Regions from separate parts of the Synechococcus sp. A18-25c genome, predicted to be linked through region 2. Evidence: predicted binding sites of a transcription regulator. Region 2 holds the regulator's gene; the other holds the start of a gene.

Region 1 (10,944 bases), 1.0 Mb from region 2:
ATCGCTACCCGCTCTAGATCATCGCGGTGAAAGGTGGGATCCAAACTTCCTTGCGCCACCGGATGACCGCTCTGCTCCTCCAGACACTGCGCAAGCACCGCCGAAAGCTGAACCCCACGGGTGGGAATTCCCAGCAGTACAAGCTGCTCAACTCCGCCAACACATTCGAGAACCTGTGAGGCCAGCCTGGACAGAGTTCTCCTGACGTCATCGGCGGAAAGAATCTCGATTCGCTCACCATTCCCGGGTGACACCATGACCGAAGCGATGGAAGAAGAGACTTTATGCCGATTTTTGGCCTTCAGATATGCAAAAGCTGACTGTTCGGCGCACAAGCATTCCCTGAGAGAGGGGTCCGGAGGTAGCTTTGGATTCTGGAGAAGGCCTTAAGAACGGATAGAGCGTTTTGACCGTTGCTGAGAGTGATAAGCGAAGTCCACTCAAGGATCGGGCCGTGGCACCCGTTGTGCTGGCCATTCTTGATGGATGGGGCGAGCGCAGCGACACCGATCACAACGCGATCCGTTCAGCAGAGACACCCGTGATGGATGCGCTGCGGCACGCATATCCCCAGACATTGATTCAGGCCAGCGGCTCCCATGTGGGCTTACCCGATGGCCAAATGGGCAACTCCGAAGTCGGTCACCTCACCATCGGCGCTGGTCGGATCATTCGCCAGGAGTTGGTTCGGATCGGCGATACGGTCCGCGAGAAGCAACTGGACGCCGTCCCCAGCCTGCAGGCTCTAGCAGGACGTCTGCGCACCAATGGTGGGACGCTGCACCTGCTCGGACTCTGCTCCGATGGCGGCGTTCACAGCCATGTGGATCACCTCTGCGGGTTGCTCCACTGGGCCGCTGACCAAGGCCTCAACAATGTCGCCATTCATGCGGTCACCGATGGACGCGATACGCCCACCCAGAGCGGGCCGGGGTACCTGAAACAGATTGAGAACGCCATCGCCTCGAGCGGCGTCGGCCGCATCGTGAGCTTGTGCGGCCGCTACTGGGCGATGGACCGAGATCAGCGCTGGGAGCGCACAGAAAAGGCCTATGACCTGCTGACCAACCCAGAGGTGCCGGTGAATCCGCTCTCGGCCACCGAGGCCCTGGAGGCCAGCTATGCCAGCGAAATCACCGATGAGTTTGTGGAACCCATCCGGCTGGCCGACAGCTACCTCAAGGATGGAGACGCGCTGCTGATGTTCAACTTCAGACCCGATCGGGCGCGCCAAATCGTTCAGTCCCTCGTTCGCGAGACCTTCGATGGGTTTGAGCGTCCCCAACGGCCTGAGCTGGATGTGGTGACTTTCACCCAATACGAAGCGACCCTGCCCGTGGAGGTCGCCTTCCCACCCGAATCGCTCGACGACCTGTTGGGACATGTGGTGTCCGCTCAAGGTTTACGTCAGTACCGCACGGCCGAAACCGAAAAGTACCCGCACGTCACCTACTTCATGAATGGCGGAGTGGAGCAACCTCTCAAGGGAGAAGACCGCCATCTCGTGCCCTCCCCTCGTGTGGCCACCTACGACCAGGCTCCGGCCATGGCTGCGAACACCCTCACCGACAGCTGCATCGACGCGATTGAACAAGGGGTGTATTCACTGGTGGTGATTAACTACGCAAATCCAGACATGGTGGGGCACACCGGCGTCATGGAAGCGGCCACCGAGGCTATTCAAACGGTGGATCACTGCATCGGCAGACTCCTGGATGCGGTCGGCCGCATGGGAGGAACACTGATGATCACCGCCGACCACGGCAATGCCGAGCGGATGCAAGGTGACGACGGTCAGGCCTGGACGGCGCACACCACCAACCCCGTGCCGTTGATCCTTGTTGAGGGAGAGCGCCGCAAGGTGCCTGGTATGGGAAATGCCATCCGACTGAGAGAGAACGGTGGTCTGGCGGACATCGCCCCGACCCTGCTTCAGCTCCTGGATCTCGACAAACCTGCGGCGATGACCGGAAGCACCCTGATTGAACCGATCGACACGGCTGTGCCCTCAACGGCTCGCCTGCCTCAGCCGGCCTGAGCCACCTCCGCATAAAATTAGGGAATGATTACTACCGTCCTCTCCTGGATTTGGATCGGCAGCGGGCTGCTTCTGATTCTGTTTGTGCTCCTCCATAGCCCGAAGGGGGACGGCATGGGAGGCCTTGCCGCCAGTGGCAGTTCATCGTTCACCAGCGCGAGCAGTGCTGAGGCGACGCTCAACCGCTTCACCTGGACCACACTGGCCATCTTCCTGACACTCGCCGTGATCCTGAGCGCAGGCTGGTTGAGCTAAGCGGGAGAGTCAAGCCGAGCCCACAGCTTGCAAGGGGGCTGCATTGGCCACAGCCCCGTGGGTGTGAATCAAAGATCGGATTCGGTTGACGGCCGAGGGCGAACCTTGTTGATTCCTTCTTCTGCCAGGCGCTGGGAGCGATTGATCGCCTTGACGATCATGAACAGCGCCCAGCCCACCAGGATGGAATTCAAGACCACATTCAGGGCGTGGCCGATCAACAGCTCGCCGCCTCCGAAGGGGATACCCCAGGTCTCCCAATCACCTTGACGGATCAAGGGATTGAGCAGGGGCATCAGCAAATCCTTGGTGAGCGCATCGACGATCTGCTGAAACTGTCTGCCAACCACCACCGCGATGGCCAGATTCAAGGCGTTGCCCTTCTGAAAGAAGAATTCCGTGAATTCACGAATCCAGCGCCGGTAAAACATGGAAGGCCAAAGAAAAGGCCTTCCATTGCAACACAAGCATGAAAAAGCCCCCGTTGACACGGGGGCTGAACTGTCCGCCCAATGCTTGGCGGCCACAGGCGTTGGGATCAGTAGTCGAAGTCGCCGCCGCCCATGCCGCCGCCGGCAGGAGCTGCTTCCTTCTTCTCAGGCATGTCAGCCACGATGCACTCGGTGGTCAGCACCATGCCAGCGATGGATGCCGCGTTCTGCATTCCGGAACGTGTCACCTTGGCGGGATCCACGATGCCGGCTGCGAGCATGTCGACATACTCACCGTTGGCTGCGTTGTAGCCGTCGTTGAAGGCCTTGGCCTTCACGTTCTCAGCCACCACAGCTCCGTTGACACCGGCGTTTTCGGCGATGCGCATCAGAGGCGCCGTCAGAGCAGACGCCACGATGTTGGCACCGATCAGCTCTTCACCACTGAGGTTGGCAGCTGCCCACTCTTCCAGTGCAGGCGCCAGGTGGGCCAGGGTGGTGCCACCACCAGGAACGATGCCTTCTTCAACAGCCGCCTTGGTGGCATTGATGGCATCTTCGAGGCGAAGCTTCTTGTCCTTCATCTCGGTTTCGGTGGCTGCACCCACCTTCACCACAGCCACACCACCGGCCAGCTTGGCCAGACGCTCCTGCAGCTTCTCCTTGTCATAGGTGGACTCGGTTTCGTCCATCTGCTTACGGATCTGCTCGCAGCGGGCCTTCACAGCCACATCGTTGCCTTCGGCGACGATGGTGGTGGTGTCCTTGTTGATCGTGACGCGACGGGCGGTACCCAGCATCTCGATCTTGGCGTTCTCCAGCTTCAGACCGGCGTCTTCAGTGATCAGCTGACCATTGGTCAGAACAGCCATGTCTTCCAGCATCGCCTTGCGACGATCACCGAAACCAGGAGCCTTCACGGCGGCCACATTCAGCACGCCACGCAGACGGTTGACCACGAGGGTCGCCAGGGCTTCCTTCTCGATGTCTTCAGCGATGATCAGCAGAGGCTTACCGGTGCGGGCGATCTGCTCCAGCACGGGCACCAGGTCCTGCACCAGACCGATTTTCTTGTCGGTGAGAAGGATGTAGGGCTCGTCCAGGACGGCTTCCATCCGCTCGGTGTCGGTGGCGAAGTAAGGGGAGATGTAGCCCTTGTCGAAGCGCATGCCTTCGGTGACCTCCAGTTCGGTGGTCATCGACTTGCCTTCTTCCAGGGAAATCACACCTTCTTTGCCGACTTTGTTCATGGCGTCGGCGATCATCCGACCCACTTCTTCGTCGTTGCCGGCGGAGATGGTGCCCACCTGAGCGATGGCATTGCTGTCGGCGATCGGCTTGGCGTTTTCCTTGATCTTCTCAACCAGGAACTCGGAAGCCTTATCAATGCCCTTCTTCAGGGTGATGGCATTGGCACCGGCAGCGACGTTGCGCAGACCGGCTTTGACCATGGCATGGGCCAGAACGGTGGCCGTGGTGGTGCCATCGCCAGCGGCATCATTGGTCTTGGAGGCAGCCTGACGGATCAGGGCCACGCCGGTGTTTTCGATGTGATCCTCGAGTTCGATCTCTTTGGCGATGGTCACACCATCGTTAATGATCTGAGGAGCACCGAATTTCTTCTCCAGCACCACGTTGCGACCCTTGGGGCCGAGTGTCACGGCGACGGACTCAGCAAGGATGTCGATGCCTTTTTCGAGCGCGCGACGGGCGTTCTCGTTGTAAATGATGCGCTTAGCCATGGGAGGCAGGAAATCAGTGGAATGGGAACAACAAACAGCTGCCGTTCATGGAACGGACAGACGCAAACCGATCAGTTGACGACGGCGAGGATGTCCTTCTCGGATAGCAACACGTACTCATCGCTGCCGAGCTTGATGTCGGTACCGGCGTACTTGCTGTAGAGGACCTTGTCGCCCACGCCAACTTCGGGAGCCTGACGGGATCCGTCGTCGTTGCGCTTGCCGGGTCCGACCTGAACCACCTCACCCACCTGGGGCTTTTCTTTGGCGGTGTCGGGAAGAAGGATGCCACCGGCGGTCTTCTCTTCAGATTCAGAGACCTTGACGAATACGCGATCGCCGAGGGGCTTAACGGTGGAGACGCTGAGGGAAACAGCAGCCATGGGTTCTTGCAGGAGCAGGGACAAGGCGCATTGGCGCCAATTCGACTCGAGCTGGCACTCAAGGTCGACGATTGCCAACCTATGACCGGGCTTCGCCTTCCGACCATGCGCCAGGCGTGCGGGTGACCGAACCCCCTTGGGATCAACCGCGGCGGTGGTATCGTTGCGCCGCTCAGGAAGGGAAAGCTTTACCCGCCTCCCTCACACATTTCCTTACTTATGGCCGCTGCTGCTCCCGCTTCCGCCGGTACCAAAGGCGTTGTCCGCCAGGTGATTGGCCCGGTGTTGGACGTGGAATTCCCCGCCGGCAAGCTGCCCAAAATCCTCAACGCGTTACGCATCGAAGGCAAGAATCCTGCAGGCCAGAACGTGGCCCTGACCGCCGAAGTGCAACAACTGCTGGGCGATCACCGAGTTCGCGCCGTGGCCATGAGTGGCACGGATGGTCTGGTCCGTGGCATGGAAGCCGTCGACACCGGCGCTGCCATCTCCGTTCCCGTGGGTGAAGCCACCCTCGGCCGCATTTTCAACGTGCTGGGTGAGCCTGTCGACGAGCAGGGTCCCGTCACCACCTCCGAGACCGCCCCAATCCACCGAGAAGCTCCGAAGCTCACCGAGCTCGAAACCAAGCCCAAGGTGTTTGAAACCGGGATCAAGGTGATTGACCTTCTGGCTCCCTATCGCCAGGGCGGCAAGGTCGGTCTGTTCGGTGGTGCCGGTGTGGGCAAAACCGTGTTGATTCAGGAGCTGATCAACAACATCGCGAAAGAACACGGCGGCGTCTCTGTCTTCGGCGGTGTGGGTGAGCGCACCCGTGAGGGCAACGACCTCTACGAGGAGTTCAAGGAGTCCGGAGTGATCAACTCCGAAGACCTGTCCAAGTCGAAGGTGGCCCTCTGCTACGGCCAGATGAATGAGCCCCCCGGCGCCCGCATGCGCGTGGGTCTCTCCGCTCTGACCATGGCTGAGCACTTCCGTGACGTGAACAAGCAGGACGTGCTGCTGTTTGTCGACAACATCTTCCGCTTCGTCCAGGCCGGCTCCGAAGTGTCCGCACTGCTGGGCCGTATGCCATCCGCTGTGGGCTACCAGCCCACCCTGGGCACCGACGTGGGCGCGCTTCAGGAGCGTGTTGCCTCCACCGTGGAAGGTTCGATCACTTCGATCCAAGCCGTTTACGTGCCTGCTGACGACCTCACCGACCCGGCACCGGCCACCACTTTTGCTCACCTGGACGCCACCACGGTTCTGAACCGTGCCCTGGCTTCCAAGGGCATCTATCCCGCTGTGGACCCTCTGGATTCCACCAGCACCATGCTTCAGCCGGCTGTCGTTGGGGACGAGCACTACCGCACCGCCCGTGCCGTGCAGTCCACCCTGCAGCGTTACAAGGAACTTCAGGACATCATCGCCATCCTGGGTCTCGACGAACTCTCCGAAGACGACCGTCAGACCGTTGATCGCGCTCGCAAGATCGAGAAATTCCTGTCCCAGCCCTTCTTCGTGGCTGAGATCTTCACCGGCATGCCTGGCAAGTACGTGAAGCTGGAAGAAACCATCAGCGGTTTCAACCAGATCCTGGCTGGTGAGCTCGACCACCTGCCCGAGCAGGCTTTCTACCTCGTGGGCAACATCGAGGAAGTTAAGGCCAAGGCCGCCAAGATCGCTGAAGAAGCCAAGTGATCATCCGGGGAGCATGAGTTTATGCTCCCCGTTGTTCCACTCAGCGCCACCGCTCCTCCACCAAGCTCTCCTTCCCCATGTCCCTCACCCTCCGCGTGCTGGCACCCAACCAGAGCGTGTTCGACGGCCCTGCCGATGAGGTGATCCTGCCCAGCACCACCGGCCAACTCGGCATCCTTCCAGGTCACGTCTCCCTTCTGGCAGCGCTTGACGTGGGTGTGCTGCGCGTCCGCGATCAAGGCACCTGGCAATGCATTGCCTTGATGGGCGGGTTTGCCGAAGTTGAAGCTGATGATGTCACCATCCTGGTGAACTCAGCGGAGCTGGGCACATCCATCGACAGCAGCACTGCAGACAGTGAGCTCCAGGCCGCGCGCAGTGCTGTGAGCAAGATGGAAGGTCAACCTGCGTCCGCAGAGAAAGTCAAAGCTCAACAGAGTCTCGATCGCGCCCGTGCTCGAGCCCAGGCCGCCAAGAATCAAGACTGAATCATTGGATTGAAAACCCTTGGTTCACTTCCGGGAACGCCAGTTCCCGGATTTTTTTTGACTTGAATTAATTAGCGGATATTGTCCAACACCTGCTTTTTGAGTTCGTTCATGGTCTGAGCATTGTCCGAATCCCAGGTGATGTCCCACACCGGAACATCTAGGAACTGCGCCAGCCTGTGCGCATCCTGCCGCAGCCAACTCAAGATGGCGTGATCAATCAGATTCAGTCGCCCGCCACGATGATTGACCAGATTCAGTTCATAACTCATAAAAAATGTGCGCCGATAAGTCATCCCGTAGGTATCGCCAGTAAAAACCCGTTCAGGAATCACTTGAACGGCATGGATGCTTGAAAGACGACCCTCCACTAAGCGCTTCGAAGGTGCAACCAGTCGTTGTTCCCAAAACCAGCCTGATCGAAAATCAAAGACCACTGTGCGCAGGGTGAAGCCAAAAATAGGCGTGGCAATCAACAGAATCGTTAGCAACGCGAAGGCTGATCCCTGCCCATCCGTGATGAATTGCCAGATCAATAACACCAGTCCACTGACCTCACTCAGGATCAACAGCGGCCTGTTCAGCGGAACATTGGGTCGCAACTCCGCCCAACCCCCAGCCTCATCAATAACCAGGCGATGCGTCGGCCAACTGTGTCCACGCAAGGCAAGCGGAGTCCAGTTCGTGCGCGTAATGACTGGATCATCGTTCTCCATCAGCGCATGATTTCAGACGGTTCGTGCTCAACTCTGAACCACCAGACAAAAAAAAACGACCTGCTGATGCAGGTCGTGGCGGAAAGACCCTGAACCAACAAATCAGGCAGTGCCGCAGAAGGTGACGTCGGGAAACTTGAGCTTCGCGTCATCGAGGCTCTTGCCCTTGCCTTCTTCTTGCCAGTAATTAATCACCTCAGTGGCCTTGTTCAGTACTTCGACACGCTCGTTGTCGGTGATCCAGCTCTTGCCTTCCAGCTCACTCTTGAGGGTTTCCCACGCATCCTCACGGGGCCAGAAGAAGTAGGCGGTGAGAGGGCTCGGACCGCCACCGACGATCTGATCGACAGCCAGTGCCACGTTGTCGGGCAGCCAGAGGATCTTCAGAAGGAAGCGACCTTCATCAGCCTTTGGGGTGTAGCCGGAGGGCACACCGTCAGCGTCGATGGTGGCGGAAGCGAGGGCGGCGTTACCGCCACGCATCACCGGACGGCCTTCCTTTGGCTCTTGCTGCTGATCAGCGTCGCTGCTGGTGCTCTGGGGAGCCTGATCAGCTGTCGCTGCCTCGGCGGTGACCTCCTGGTCGACGGCAGCGCCTTCGGAAACCGTCATGGTGTCAGCGCTCAAGAATCAAGGACAAACAACTAACCTACCAGCCGCCATAACCCTGTTCCTGATTCGGCGACCAGTCATGAGTCAACTGCTGCTGTTTGACATCGACGGAGTGATCCGCGATGTGGCTGGCAGCTACCGCAAAGCACTTCAGTCCACCGTGGAGCACTACAGCGGCTGGAGGCCGAGCCCCTCGGCCATAGATGCCCTCAAGGGAGAAGGATGCTGGAACAACGACTGGGATGCCAGTCTTGAACTCCTGCGCAGACATGGGGCCCCTCTCCCCAAACGCCAGGCGCTGATCGAGATCTTCAGCAACTTCTATTTTGGTGGTGATCCCGATGGTGATCCCAGCGGTTGGAAGGGTTTCATCCGCGATGAACCGCTGCTGGTAAGCGCTGATTTCTTCAGCGCGATCCACAACCTGGGATGGACCTGGGGCTTCGTCAGCGGTGCCGAACCGCCATCAGCCCGCTTCGTGCTGGAGCAGCGTCTCAGGCTGGCAACACCGCCGCTGATCGCCATGGGTGATGCACCCGATAAGCCGGATCCGCGCGGCTTGATTCAGCTCAGCAACAACCTGTTGAGTGACGAATCCGGCGGGACCGTCGCCTACCTGGGCGACACAGTTGCTGATGTGCAAACCGTGGTCAACGCACGCAGCGCCTGTACTGAGCGCCGCTGGATCAGCCTCGCGGTCGCGCCCCCTCATCTTCGGCCAGGCAGTCCTGAACGCAGGGCCTACGAGCAGCAACTGCGCGATGCCGGAGCCGACCAAATCCTTCCTGACACCCGCTCAGCCACGCAATGGCTGGAACGGCAGACAGGACGCTGAGGATCGGGCCAACGGGAGAGGAACCTCCGGATTCCACGACCAGCACACCGCACTGGTCTCAGGATGTCCAGGACATGCGAACAGGGCTTTTGATACTCGCTCTGCGTATCGGCGCCGGTGGTGATGAGCAGCGAGCTGATGCAGCCGGAGGTGTGCCTGGGCTGGCTCACGCTTGACCTGGCATGCGTTAGCGCTCCATGGCCTGCACTGCCTTCAAAGCCTCCACACTGAGCACTTCATGGCCACAGGCCACATCCTCACGATCACGGACCGCCACATCGTCCTCAATGCGGATGCCGATGCCCTTCCAGCGATCGTCGATAGGCGGCTGTCCTTCGGGGACCGCCAGACGATCACTCACGTAGAGGCCGGGCTCCACCGTGAGCACCATGCCGGGCTCCAGCTCAACGTGATGCTCACCGAGGCGGTAAGCGCCCACATCGTGCACATCGAGACCCAACCAGTGACCAGTGCGGTGCATATAGAGATGGCGATAAGCCCCCTGTTCGATCAAGCCATCCACATCCCCGAGGAGCAGGCCTAGGTCCACGAGCCCTTCCACCATCACCCGAACGGCTGTGGCGTGCACATCTTCGGCCGTCTGGCCTGGATGGACGCTGGCGATTGCCGCTTCCTGCGCAGCGAGCACCAGCGAATAGAGCTCACGCTGCTCACCGGTGAAACGACCACCGACGGGGAAGGTGCGCGTGATGTCGCTGTTGTAATAATCCGGCAGCGAACAACCGGCATCGATCAACAGCAGGTCTCCCTCCTGGAGCGTGTCTCGGTTGTCGATGTAATGCAGAACGCAAGCGTTGTCTCCGCCCGCAACGATGGAGCTATAAGCAGCACCACGGGCTCCATGCTCGAGGAAGTGCTGTTCAATCAAAGCCTGCACCTGACGCTCCGTCATGCCCGGTCGAACGGCAGCTCTGGCCAGCTCATGGGCAGAGGCGGCGATTTTGCAGGCCTCGCGCATCCTCTCCAGCTCCGAGGGCTCCTTACGCAGACGCATGCGATGCAGCAGCGGACAAGGCGCCACCAACGCCAACGCCGCACGGCCGGTGCGCGGTGCCCGGTCCAGCTGCGTCGCCCAGGCGCGTAGCACCAGCGGCTCCACCAGCGGATGACTGCCGATGCGGTAGGCAATCCCCTCAGCGCCCTCCAGGTACTGCGGCAGTAAGGCATCCAGCTCGATGCGGGGATGCGCACAATCGGCACCGAAACGGTCGACGGCACCTTCACAACCCCAGCGGCGCCCGGTCCAGACCTCAGCGGAGGGCTCCCTGGGATTCACGAACAAAACGAACCGTTCACCCTCGGGACGGTGGGGCAGAAACAGTGCCACCGCATCAGGCTCATCCAGACCCGTGAGGTACCAGAAATCACTGTTCTGGCGGAACGGCCACTCGGTGTCGGCATGGTGGGTGACCAACGTTGAAGCGGGAATAACCGCAGCAGCCCCACCGAGTTCGGCCATGAACCGCCTGCGGCGGTCTGCGAAGACCTGAGCATCAAAAACAGGAGCGAGTACAGCCACGGCAGAGACAGGTCACCGGAGAAACGTCAGGATGGCAGGGAAAGCGTCTTGGCATGACCTCCGACCTGCTCATCCTTCTGCTGCTCGTGGTGGTGGTGCTGACCGGATCGGCGCTGTGCTCTGGCGTTGAAGCGGCGTTGCTCACGGTGAATCCCGTGCGCGTGCATGAACTCGCGGCCCGCCCCCGTCCGGTCACCGGCGCCCGCCGACTGGCTCAGCTT
Region 2 (10,944 bases):
ACTGCGCTATCGGATCCTCGCTTCCTGCAGCGATCACGGCAGCTGGATCCGCCAGCATGGCCAAGGCATCGGCATCGCCGCCGGCAGAACGCAGCAAGGCATCGGCCTCAGATCCTTTGGCTGCACGAGGAATCACCGATTGGCGGAAACGCACCACGGCATCCAGACCCAGATCAGAGCTTTGAGGAGACAGCACAGCCACCATTCCCTCCAGATCCGGCCGGGAGGTGATGGAGCTCGGCACGCCGAGCCATCGATCCATGGCAGCAGGCTTGGCGGTGAGGATCGCTGCCCCTCGCCCGAAGCGTTGCAGATCTGACGCAAGTTCGGGATCACCAAGCTGGTGCTGACTGTCCAGCTGAGAGACATCCAGCGCCTGTTCAAGCGCACCGCGTCCAGACGCCAATAACAACAGATCGTCGTCGATCAAAGCCGTGGCGATCGGCTGTGGCTCACGGCCAAGCAGGGCACCACGACCACTGATCAGGCCCATGCCGCGATAGCGGGAAATCTGGAGATCGGTGCCAGCAAGGCTGCGGGTTTGCCAGAAGCGCTGAAGAAACCGTTTGGCCCCGTCTTCATCACGGCTCGACAGCGCCAACACCCAACCATCGGTGGGGGGAGCACCGGGTTGAGGAGAGGGTGCCTGCAACACGGACAAGCTGACCTCAGGGCCAATCCAACCGGACAATTCGCTGCTGAAATCAAGCCCCGCCAGAGCAAACGCTCCATCGCGCAGCTGACGCGTGCTCTCATTCACCAAACGGCGTTGTTGCACGGGAGCGACGGCCTGGGCGTAGGCCGGGACCTGCCGCGAATCCACAAGCCAGTGAAGCGTCAGCGCAGCGTCCCGAGGCATGAAGCGTGCGGCCCGCGGCAACGCAAGGGGTTGGTCAACGATGCGAAGCGGGCTTTGACGCGCCATGGCCCACCACACCCCAAGCGCAAGGGTGAGCAGCACCATCGCCGTAGCGGCCAGGGCCAGCAGGAACGAGCGTCCCTTCATGAACGGGCGGCGATGCAGATGAGTTCATCTTCTTCCATCCGCGGGGGACCGCCAGTCCAAGGCCAAACTGATCCCATGCAAGGACCCACCCCCAAGCCTCTGAAAGCGACTGATTTGGACGCCTGGCTGAACAACAGCCCTGAACTGACGCTGGTCGACGTGCGCGAAGACCAAGAACTGGCCATCGCGCCGTTTCCCCACACCGTGACGCACCTGCCCCTAAGCCAAGCGGAGGACTGGATGGGCGACGTCAACAGCAAGCTGTCTGGGGATGGGCCCGTTGTGGTGATTTGCCACGCGGGAGTGCGCAGCTGGAATTTCGGCTGCTGGCTGCTTCAGCAGCAGCCCTCAAGGGAGGTTTGGAATCTGGAGGGCGGAATTGACGCCTGGAGCGTGATGATCGATCCGTCCGTGCCCAGGTATTGAGGCCCGTGCGAAGGTTTTGAAGACCACATCTTGGTCATTGAAGGAGCCTTAACCAGGAAATCCTCCGTACGATCACCGCCAACTAAGTGACTGCTGTGGAGCTGCTGCCCCGTCGTCAACAGGAGGTTTTGCAGGCCACGGTGCACCATTACGTTGACACCGGCGAGCCGGTGGGGAGCCGCACGCTCGTGCAGCGCTTCGGCATCAACGCCAGTTCGGCCACCGTGCGCTCCGCCATGGGCGCTCTGGAACAACGAGGCCTGCTCACCCAGCCCCACACCTCAGCCGGACGCGTTCCTAGTCCCCAGGGTTATCGGCACTATGTCGACTGCTTGTTACCGGAGCCTGGTGCTGGGGCCCAGCACCTCGAGCGGGAACTCACACAGATCAGCCTGCGCTGGGCGGCCCTTGACGATCTGCTGCTGCAACTGGCCAGGCGCCTCAGCGACTTCACAGGCCTGATGAGCCTGATCACGCCACCGCAACGCTCCGAAAGCCAACTCCGAGCCATCCGTCTGGTGCCCAGTGAAGACCGTCTGCTGGTGATGGTGGTGGCGGACTGCAGCCAGGCCCATCACCTCAATCTGCGACTGCCCCACGGCAGTGCCCATCAGGTGGAAGCCCTGGAGCGATGGACTGACGCCCAATTGAAGGGAGGTGGCCAGCTCGACTGGAACTGCCTGCCTCAGCAGCTGCAATCCTGCGGCCAGGCCCTCCACGATGCGCTTCAGAGCCGGGATCCCTTGCTCAGCACCGGCGATCAAGGGGCCCTGGTGCATGGCGTGTCGCGCTTAGTGGCCGAACCGGAATTCAGTGAGAGCGACCGGGTCAGACCACTCCTAGAGTTGATGGATAGCAACCCCGCGGCCTTCGCTCCCAGCGATCAAGGCTTGGGCGGCCGTGTCTGGATTGGGGGAGAGCACCCCCAAACGGCCTTACAGCACTGCTCGGTGGTGCAGGCGAGTTACAGAAGCGGCGACGGCAGCACCGGCCAAGTGGCTCTGATCGGGCCGATGCGCATGGCTTATGCAACGGCTCGTGCGGCTGTCCAATGTGTCGCGAGAACTCTCAACCACCTACTGAGCTAGTTGCCGCGTTTCTCAATGCCGTGCCCTGAGCGATGCAAGATTCTCAGAAAGGCAACACCACGACGATTGATTGATGTCATGACCACTGACCCCAGGCGTGAAACACCTGAACAGCTGGGGCCAACGGCACAAGATTCACACCATCAAGGCATTCGATGGATTCTGGTGGAGTGAGTGGCCATCGTGCATCCCTCCAGACTTCAGATTTCAAAGAGCATCGCCGAGACGCTCTGCAACGGCATTGACATCCTTATCGCCGCGTCCGGAGCAATTGATCACAAGTTCTGTGCCCTGGGCCAGGGTGGGACAGAGAGTGTCCAGCCAAGCAAAAGCGTGAGCAGTCTCTAACGCTGGAATGATCCCCTCCAGACGACTGACCAGCTGCAGGGCCTCCAACGCTTGCGTATCGGTGACGGCGCCATATTCAGCCCGACCAATCTCGCGCAAGTAACTGTGTTCGGGGCCGACCCCCGGATAGTCCAGTCCGGCACTGATCGAATGGGCTTCCTGAACCTGACCATCCTCATCCTGGAGCAGCAGACTCATGGCGCCGTGGAGAACGCCGACGCGGCCTTCAGTCATGGTGGCGGCATGACGCCCTGTGGCCACGCCATCTCCAGCCGCTTCGACGCCGATCAGACGCACATCACGACATTCAACGAATGGGTGAAAAAGACCCATGGCGTTCGAACCACCACCGACACAGGCCATCAGCACATCAGGCAGGCGGCCGAAAGCTTCACGGCATTGCGTCCGGGTTTCTTCGCCGATCACGGCGTGAAAATCGCGAACCAACATCGGATAGGGATGTGGCCCAGCCACAGAACCCAGGATGTAATGGGTGGTTTCCACATTGGTCACCCAATCGCGGATGGCCTCGCTGGTGGCATCCTTCAAGGTTGCGGTCCCTGCCGTCACCGGCTGAACCGTGGCACCGAGAAGACGCATGCGGAACACGTTGAGCGCCTGACGGCGCATGTCTTCAGCACCCATGTAGACGACGCATTCCAGCCCGAAACGAGCACAAACCGTGGCGGTGGCCACACCATGCTGCCCAGCACCGGTTTCGGCGATGATCCGCTTCTTGCCCATCCGCAACGCCAGTAACGCTTGACCCAATGCGTTGTTGATCTTGTGCGCACCGGTGTGATTCAGGTCCTCACGCTTCAGCCAGATGCGTGGGCCGCCATCCGCTCTGCGGTAATGGGCCGTCAGACGCTCCGCTTCGTAGAGCGGGGTGGCACGACCCACGTAGGTCTTGAGCAGCCTGTTCAGTTCCGTGGTGAATGCCGGATCCTTCCAGGCCTCTGCCGCGGCCATTTCCAGCTCGGCAAGCGCTGGCATCAGCGTTTCGGGCACATACTGTCCACCGAAGCGACCGAAGCGACCGGAGGGCGCTGGCCGGGAAGTCACGGCCAAATCCTGGGCAGTGGGCTGAGGAGGCAGAGTGCTGGTCACGGGTGCAGCTGACCGCGTTAACGGCCGATGAAGCGTGCGGTCAGCGTAAGCAGGCGATCACGCGATGCCGCGGATCACAGGCGCTGATCTGCAGATCGTGAAAGCCAGCCGCCTTCAGTGCCGCTTCCATATCCAGGTTGAAGTACTGCTCGATGTAAGGCTCAGTGCTCTTCAAAAGCGTGGCCACGGCGGCGGGTAGACGCTGCAGCACGGACGACGCAGGGTCCTGATCAACCATCACCAACGCACCACCCGGACGCAACAGACGTGCGGCCTCAGCCAAGACCGCATGGGTGGCCTCCTGCGGCAGTTCATGGCAGACGAACTGCAGGCTGATCAGATCCAAACAGTCCGTAGGCAGACCTGTGTCCTCCGCTGCCGCATGCAACCAGCCATCGACGACACCCTGCGGATCCCGCACGCGGGCGACGGCCAGCATGTCTGGTGACAGGTCCAGTCCCTGAACGCGCGGACGGGGCTCCTGGCGCTCGTCCGCTCTTTGGTGCAGCCAGCTCGCCAGGTGCTGCGTGCTTACTCCAACGGAACAGCCCAAATCCAGCACCTGCGCAATGGATCCACCAAGCAGGGGAGCTACGGCCCTATGAATCGCATCCCGCAAGCGCGTTTGCGCCAAATCAGGCGAGAGCGCCTCGTCGGGCCAGATGCGCAACGCCATTGCGTCCGTGGCCTGCTCGGCTTCGGCAGCAGCCTGCCAACAGAGGTTCCCCTGCTCATAGGCATGGAAGCGAGCCAGGTAGTAAGGAGGCGGTAAGAGCCCCGGTGTCACGATGCGGGAGCGCCATGACGCAGCCGCCTCATGCAGCTCACGGCGACGGGCGCGCCAGGGAATGCCATTGCGTTCCGCCGTCCGGATGATCAGCTGACGGGCCTGAAAGAAGAGCGGACGCCTTAACAAGGCAATGCTGATCAGGCGTTCGATCCAGCGACCGAGACCCCGACTGGAATCAGCCCATTGGGGAGAAGGTGCGGAGTCGGTCATCACAGGGACGGCAGGATGGAGGACGGATGGATCAAAGCGATGCCTAAAGGAGGCTGGCAGGAATTCAGCAGCGCCGACAGTCTGAAGCGACCGACCAACCCAGCGGCCAACTCCATATCGAAGGCGCAGCAGACGGTGCGCGTTCAGCCCACGCGAGGCGGCAAGGGCGGTAAAACCGTCACCGTGATCCGGGGACTGGAATTGGATGCAGCCGGCTTCAAGAGCCTGCTCAAAAAGCTGAAAACACGAATCGGCAGCGGTGGTACGGCCAAGGATGGCGTGATCGAACTGCAGGGCGATCAGGTGGACCTCGCACTGGAGCTGCTCACCAAGGAGGGCTATCGACCCAAGCGCGCCGGTGGTTGATGGACAATGGCGGACCGAGATGGCGGACCGAAACCGCCGCAACCCATGACCGCTTCCTCCAGTTACGGCAAGCTCACCAACCAGGGCGCGTCAACCAACATCGCATGGCACCAAGCCTCCGTTGACCGGCTGGCCCGTGCTGGCCAGCGGGGACACCGCAGCGCGATTCTCTGGTTCACCGGTCTGAGCGGTGCCGGCAAAAGCACTCTGGCCAATGCGGTCAACCAGGCGCTGTTCGAGCGAGGGCTGGCGACCTACGTGCTCGATGGCGACAACATCCGCCACGGACTGTGCAAAGACCTGGGCTTTTCCGATGCGGATCGAGAAGAGAACATCCGACGCATCGGTGAGGTCTCGAAACTGTTCCTGGATGCCGGAACGATTGTTCTGACCGCCTTTGTGTCGCCATTCCGGGCTGACCGCGACAAGGCCAGGGCCCTGGTAGCTGATGGAGATTTCATTGAAATCTTTTGTTCAGCCGACCTGAGCGTCTGCGAAGAACGCGACACCAAGGGGCTCTACGCCAAAGCCCGCGCCGGTGAAATCAAGGAATTCACCGGGATCTCCAGCCCTTATGAGGCGCCCGAAACACCGGAACTCTCAGTCGACACCGGTGCCGCGGATCTGAAGGACTGTGTAGAGCAGGTGGTGAACGCTCTGATCTCCAGGGGCATCATTCCGACCCAGAGCTGAACTCCCCTGACGCCAGGGGAATCCCCTGGCGCGCGGCCCAGGCATCCACAAGCGTCTTGAAGCTGCTGGCGACAGGCACCGCCAGCAGCAAGCCAAGCAAATCGCCGAATCCATAGAGATCTCCAGCCTTGGCGCCCAAAGGCAGCGCAATCAGCAGCCAAGCCGGCTGCAACCCCACGATGCTTCCCATCAATCGGGGCTGGATCACCTGATCGACAACCTGACCCACCAGGATGGCGGCCACCAGAATTTCAAGTCCTGTGCCCAGGTCTTGGAAGGCCAGCAGACCGCTGACCGCAACGATGGTGAAGGCGCTGGCATAGGGGATCAGCGTCGTGAAGCCGATCAGCACCGCAAACAGAACGCCGTAGGGAATCTGCAGAGCGGTGAAGACGACGATCTGACCCAGGGCCAGGATCACGGCCAACAACACCTGACCGGCGAAATAACCACGGAACGTGCGCACCATGGTGCGCACCACCAACTCACGCCATTCCTGCGGCAACCAGCGGGCAAGACCTGCCGTGATTGCCTCACCACCGAGTAGAAAAAACACCGCCAGCACCAGAACGATCACGGTGTTGATCGTGGTTCCGAGGGTGGCCCCGAGAATGCCCAGCAACCTCTGGCTCAACTGACTGGCCAGACTGCTCAGGCGGGTGAGCAGGTCACTGCTGAGATCACCGAATTCACTGGGCAAACCACGCTCGGCGGCCCAATCCTGCAAACGATTGACAAGAGCCTCCGACGACGCCAAAAACCCGGGTAAGGCATTGATCAGCTGGCCGAGCTGATCGATCAGCAGCGGCACGAGCGTGACACCGGCGAGGGCCAACGCACCGATGGTGAACAAGGTCACCATCACGATCGCGAGCCAGCGGGGCAGCCCTCGCCCCGTGAGCCAGCGGCAGGGGATGTCGAGCAGGAAGGCGATCAGTGCCGCAGTGAGGAACAAACCCGGGAACGGCGCCAGCGGCACCAGCAGCTGACGAAGCACATAGAGGTTGAGGGTGAGCAACGGCAGAGCCAGCCCCCAGCGCATCCAGGCCGGCCAGGTGGTCATTGCTGCAATGCGGCGACGTTCAAGAGGGGCTGAGCTTTGAGGAGGCGTTCACGTCATGGCACCAGAAAGCGAGCCAGGCTGCAATGCCCAGAAATTTCGCCCCCTCCTCGAACAGCTGAACCGTTTCGTAGGACGCCGGAAACACCCCCTGGAACGCATCAATCAGCACTGAGGAACCCAGCAGGATCACTGCGAGAACAAATGAATCGCCTCCAAACCGTCGCAAGGCTCCGCGAAAGCGAACCAGCAACAAAACGCTGAACACCGCATAGGTGACATAGAGGAATGACTCGCCCAGATAACGGTCATGGACCAGGAACATGTCATCGAGGCAGAGCCAGAGCGAGAAGCCACCGCCACAGAACGCGACCTGTCGATTCACCACAGGCCCTTTGATCTGACCGGTGAATGCAGCGAACAGGGCGATCGCCGCTGCAGCCATCCAAAGCAGGTAGCCGACGCTTGAGAGAAATCCCTGGCCAAGAGGCGCACCGCAATCCTGAGCCAGATCACGCAGCACCTTGGTGGAACTGATGCCTTCCGCCGCGCTCCAGCTGAGTGCCACCACGTAGATCACAGCCGCTGGCAGGAGTGCCTTCAGCAGCGAGGGTCGCAAAGTGGATGCTTGGCGACGTCGCATCAGCTCATCTGGTCGAGATAGTCCTGACTGCCCAACTGCATCAGGCGTGAGTCCTTGGTCACCACCATGTCGTGAAGCGACTGGCGATAGGTCTCCAGCCGATCAGCCAACGCCCCACCCTCCACCGCAAGAATCTGGGCAGCCAGCAATCCTGCATTCAACCCGCCGCCGATCGCCACCGTCGCTACGGGGATGCCCCCCGGCATCTGCACGATGGAGTGAAGGGAATCAACGCCAGAGAGCGCACGGCTTTGCACTGGCACGCCGATCACCGGCAAGGTGGTCAGAGAGGCAACCATCCCAGGCAGATGGGCGGCGCCTCCAGCACCGGCCACGATCACCTTGAAACCACGCTCTCGGGCCTGCTGCGCGAAGGCCACCATTTCCAAGGGTGTGCGGTGGGCCGAGAGAACCCGCACCTCGACGGTAATCCCGAGCTGCTGCAGGATCTCAACCGCTGGATGCAGGCTAGGCAGATCGGAATCACTGCCCATGATCACGGCGACCTGTGGCGTGACTTCTGAATCGGAGGAAACGGAGGACGACACGGGAACGAGCAAGAACCGGGTGGACAGCAAGACTGCCATCGTCCCGCACCGGCATCAGCCGGCCCACCTGCATGCGTCGGATCACTGATGTGCGGCTGCCGCAACGTCCGGGACATCGTGACGACACTGGCCTGCACTGGCTCAGCGTCGATGACCAAGGACACATCGCAGCCACGGGTCCCATGCCGTCCGGTCGCGCGATGGCAGGCGAAAGCTGGGCAGGAGATCGCCTCAGTCCCCGGGGCATCGACCTGCAGATCAACGGGGGACTCGGACTGGCATTCCCCGAACTAAACGAACGCGATGTGCCAAAGCTGGAACAGCTCTTGGAGCTGCTGTGGCGCGATGGCGTGGAGGCGATTGCGCCCACGCTGGTGACCTGTGCTGTGGAGCCTCTGCGCCATGCATTGATGGTGCTGCGTCAAGTACGCGACAGGCACCAACCCGGACGATGCCGCCTACTGGGGGCACATCTGGAAGGCCCTTTTCTGGCGCATGCACGGCGTGGAGCTCACCCCGCCGAACACATCGCGGCCCCAAGCCTGCAGGCCTTGGAGGAACGCATTGGTGGTTTCGAAACAGACATCGCCCTGATCACCTTGGCGCCGGAACAAACCGGCAGTCAGCAGCTGGTGCAACGCCTCGGCGCCCTGGGAATTATCACGGCACTGGGGCACAGCACGGCCGATGCCGACCAGGCTGCGCAGGCCTTTGATCAAGGCGTGCGCATGCTCACCCACAGTCTCAACGCCATGCCTGGGCTGCACCACAGAGCTCCAGGGCCGGTGGGAGAAGCCTGCAGGCGAGGCGATGTTGCCCTGGGCCTGATCGCTGATGGCGTGCATGTTCACCCCACCATGGCGGTGCTGCTGCAACGACTTGCAGCGGATCAACTGGTGCTGGTGAGCGATGCGCTGGCGCCCTATGGACTCAATGATGGCGTCCACCGCTGGGATGAACGGGTGCTGCTGGTGCGCAACGGCACCTGCCGGCTCGAGGACGGCACGCTTGCGGGCGTGACGCTTCCGCTGTTGGAAGGGAGCTGCCGTTTAGCCCAATGGAGCGGTGATGCGGATGGGGCGATCTGGGCCGCCACCATGGCGCCACGATTCGTTCTTGATCCAACAGCCGCTGAACCAAAGCTCATCGGCACAGCCTTGAACAACCTGCTCCGCTGGCATTGGAACGAGCAGGACCAACAACTGAGCTGGCAGGAGGCTGCTTAGGGCAGGAGGCTGTTCAAAGCAGAACGCGGCTGAGAAACGACAAGCTGCGTAGGATCCCGCCGACGCAAACCCTTCCGCTATGGCCCCCGATCAACTGCTGGAGCAGAAACAGGCCGAGAAGCGAGAGGTGAAGGGCTACTTCGAAACCACGGGTTTCGATCGCTGGAACCGCATTTACAGCGACAGCGATGACGTGAACAAGGTGCAGCGCAACATCCGCATCGGTCACCAAAAAACCGTGGATGAAGTGCTGGCCTGGATTAAGGAAAGCGGTGAACTCAACGACGTGAGTTTCTGTGATGCTGGCTGCGGCGTTGGCAGCCTCAGCCTGCCGCTGGCATCCATGGGTGCCGGCTCGATTAACGCCAGTGACATTTCCGAAGCCATGGCCCAGGAAGCGGAGCGCCGAGCCCGCGAAGCTGGCCTGGACATGGCCAAGCTCAACTTCTTCGCTAGCGACCTCGAAAGCCTGAGTGGCTCCTTTCACACGGTCTGCTGCCTGGATGTGTTCATTCATTACCCCCAAGAGCCCGCGGAGGAGATGGTGAAGCATCTCTGCGGCCTCACGGAGCAGCGGCTGATCGTGAGCTTTGCGCCTTACACGCCCCTGCTGGCACTGCTGAAGGGGATCGGCCAGCTGTTCCCAGGCCCCAGCAAAACCACCCGCGCCTACACCCTCAAGGAAGACGGCATCGTCAAAGCCGCGGAAGCCTGTGGCTTCAAGTTGGTGCGCCGAAGCCTGAACAAAGCCCCCTTTTACTTCTCCCGCCTGATCGAGTTCCGCAAGGCTTGAGGTCTCGCTCGAGGGCGCAGTTCATCCAAAGGACTCTCCCGGTTCGCAGCACAAAGCCAAACCACCCAGAGACAAGCGCCAGGCATGGAGCCGGTAACCACCGTCTCCCGGCGTGGCCTGCCCGTTGACTTGTTGGTTTTTGAGATAAAGCGGATCGCCGAGAAGAGGTGATCCCAGTTGCGCAAGGTGGATCCGAATCTGATGCGGACGTCCTGTGGTGATGGCCACTTGGAGGCGATCACCGTCGGAACTCCGCTCCAGAAGGCTGACTTCGCTATGAGCTGGAAGACGACGGCGAACGGTCACGTCGGCTGGAGGCTCCGGCCCCCACACCCAGCCGAGGAGCGGGTGAGGCCTTTCAATCACATCGGTATCCACACGCAACGCCGCCCCAGGTTCCAAGTCCTTCACCCGGTGCGCCCAGGCCTGATACAGCTTGCAGCTACCACCATCCGGCCGCAACGCACGCGACAGCTTGGCGCGGGTCTCGCCACGACGGGCGCACACCTGAAGACCAGAGGTGAAGCGTCCCAGCCGATGCACAGGTTTGGGCACCTGCTCCTCACCAGCATCACGGCAGCGCTGAGCTAGCAACCGCTCCAAGGTGTGGTTCAGAAAGCCACCCCCTGGTATCACC

What was found. The regulator HrcA, encoded in region 2, represses chaperone genes, less so after heat shock. The targets are predictions, from matches to a motif close to TTAGCACTCNNNNNNNNNGAGTGCTAA.
Region 1: groES (co-chaperone GroES) is a predicted target of HrcA. The motif match lies at 4,901-4,927, and genes of this name have one in related genera.

What each region holds. Positions count from the first base shown of each region.
Region 1 is NZ_CP047957.1:700,208-711,151, reverse strand. Features, by position in the region: gene pyrR (bifunctional pyr operon transcriptional regulator/uracil phosphoribosyltransferase PyrR) at 1-257, opposite strand, end outside; gene gpmI (2,3-bisphosphoglycerate-independent phosphoglycerate mutase) at 455-2,038, shown strand; gene secG (preprotein translocase subunit SecG) at 2,063-2,293, shown strand; gene SynA1825c_RS03685 (MscL family protein) at 2,362-2,724, opposite strand; gene groL (chaperonin GroEL) at 2,832-4,466, opposite strand; gene groES (co-chaperone GroES) at 4,538-4,849, opposite strand; gene atpD (F0F1 ATP synthase subunit beta) at 5,069-6,532, shown strand; gene atpC (ATP synthase F1 subunit epsilon) at 6,610-7,020, shown strand; gene SynA1825c_RS03660 (hypothetical protein) at 7,092-7,736, opposite strand; gene SynA1825c_RS03655 (30S ribosomal protein PSRP-3) at 7,839-8,348, opposite strand; gene SynA1825c_RS03650 (TIGR01548 family HAD-type hydrolase) at 8,428-9,183, shown strand; gene SynA1825c_RS03645 (aminopeptidase P N-terminal domain-containing protein) at 9,371-10,723, opposite strand; gene SynA1825c_RS03640 (CNNM domain-containing protein) at 10,777-10,944, shown strand, end outside.
Region 2 is NZ_CP047957.1:2,196,671-2,207,614, forward strand. Features, by position in the region: gene SynA1825c_RS12025 (DUF3352 domain-containing protein) at 1-1,006, opposite strand, end outside; gene SynA1825c_RS12030 (rhodanese-like domain-containing protein) at 1,082-1,432, shown strand; gene hrcA (heat-inducible transcriptional repressor HrcA) at 1,528-2,520, shown strand; gene trpB (tryptophan synthase subunit beta) at 2,728-3,978, opposite strand; gene SynA1825c_RS12045 (class I SAM-dependent methyltransferase) at 4,019-4,978, opposite strand; gene SynA1825c_RS12050 (translation initiation factor) at 5,018-5,344, shown strand; gene cysC (adenylyl-sulfate kinase) at 5,390-6,037, shown strand; gene SynA1825c_RS12060 (AI-2E family transporter) at 6,018-7,100, opposite strand; gene SynA1825c_RS12065 (oxidoreductase) at 7,120-7,740, opposite strand; gene purE (5-(carboxyamino)imidazole ribonucleotide mutase) at 7,740-8,327, opposite strand; gene SynA1825c_RS12075 (N-acetylglucosamine-6-phosphate deacetylase) at 8,360-9,514, shown strand; gene bchM (magnesium protoporphyrin IX methyltransferase) at 9,594-10,307, shown strand; gene SynA1825c_RS12085 (RNA pseudouridine synthase) at 10,329-10,944, opposite strand, start outside.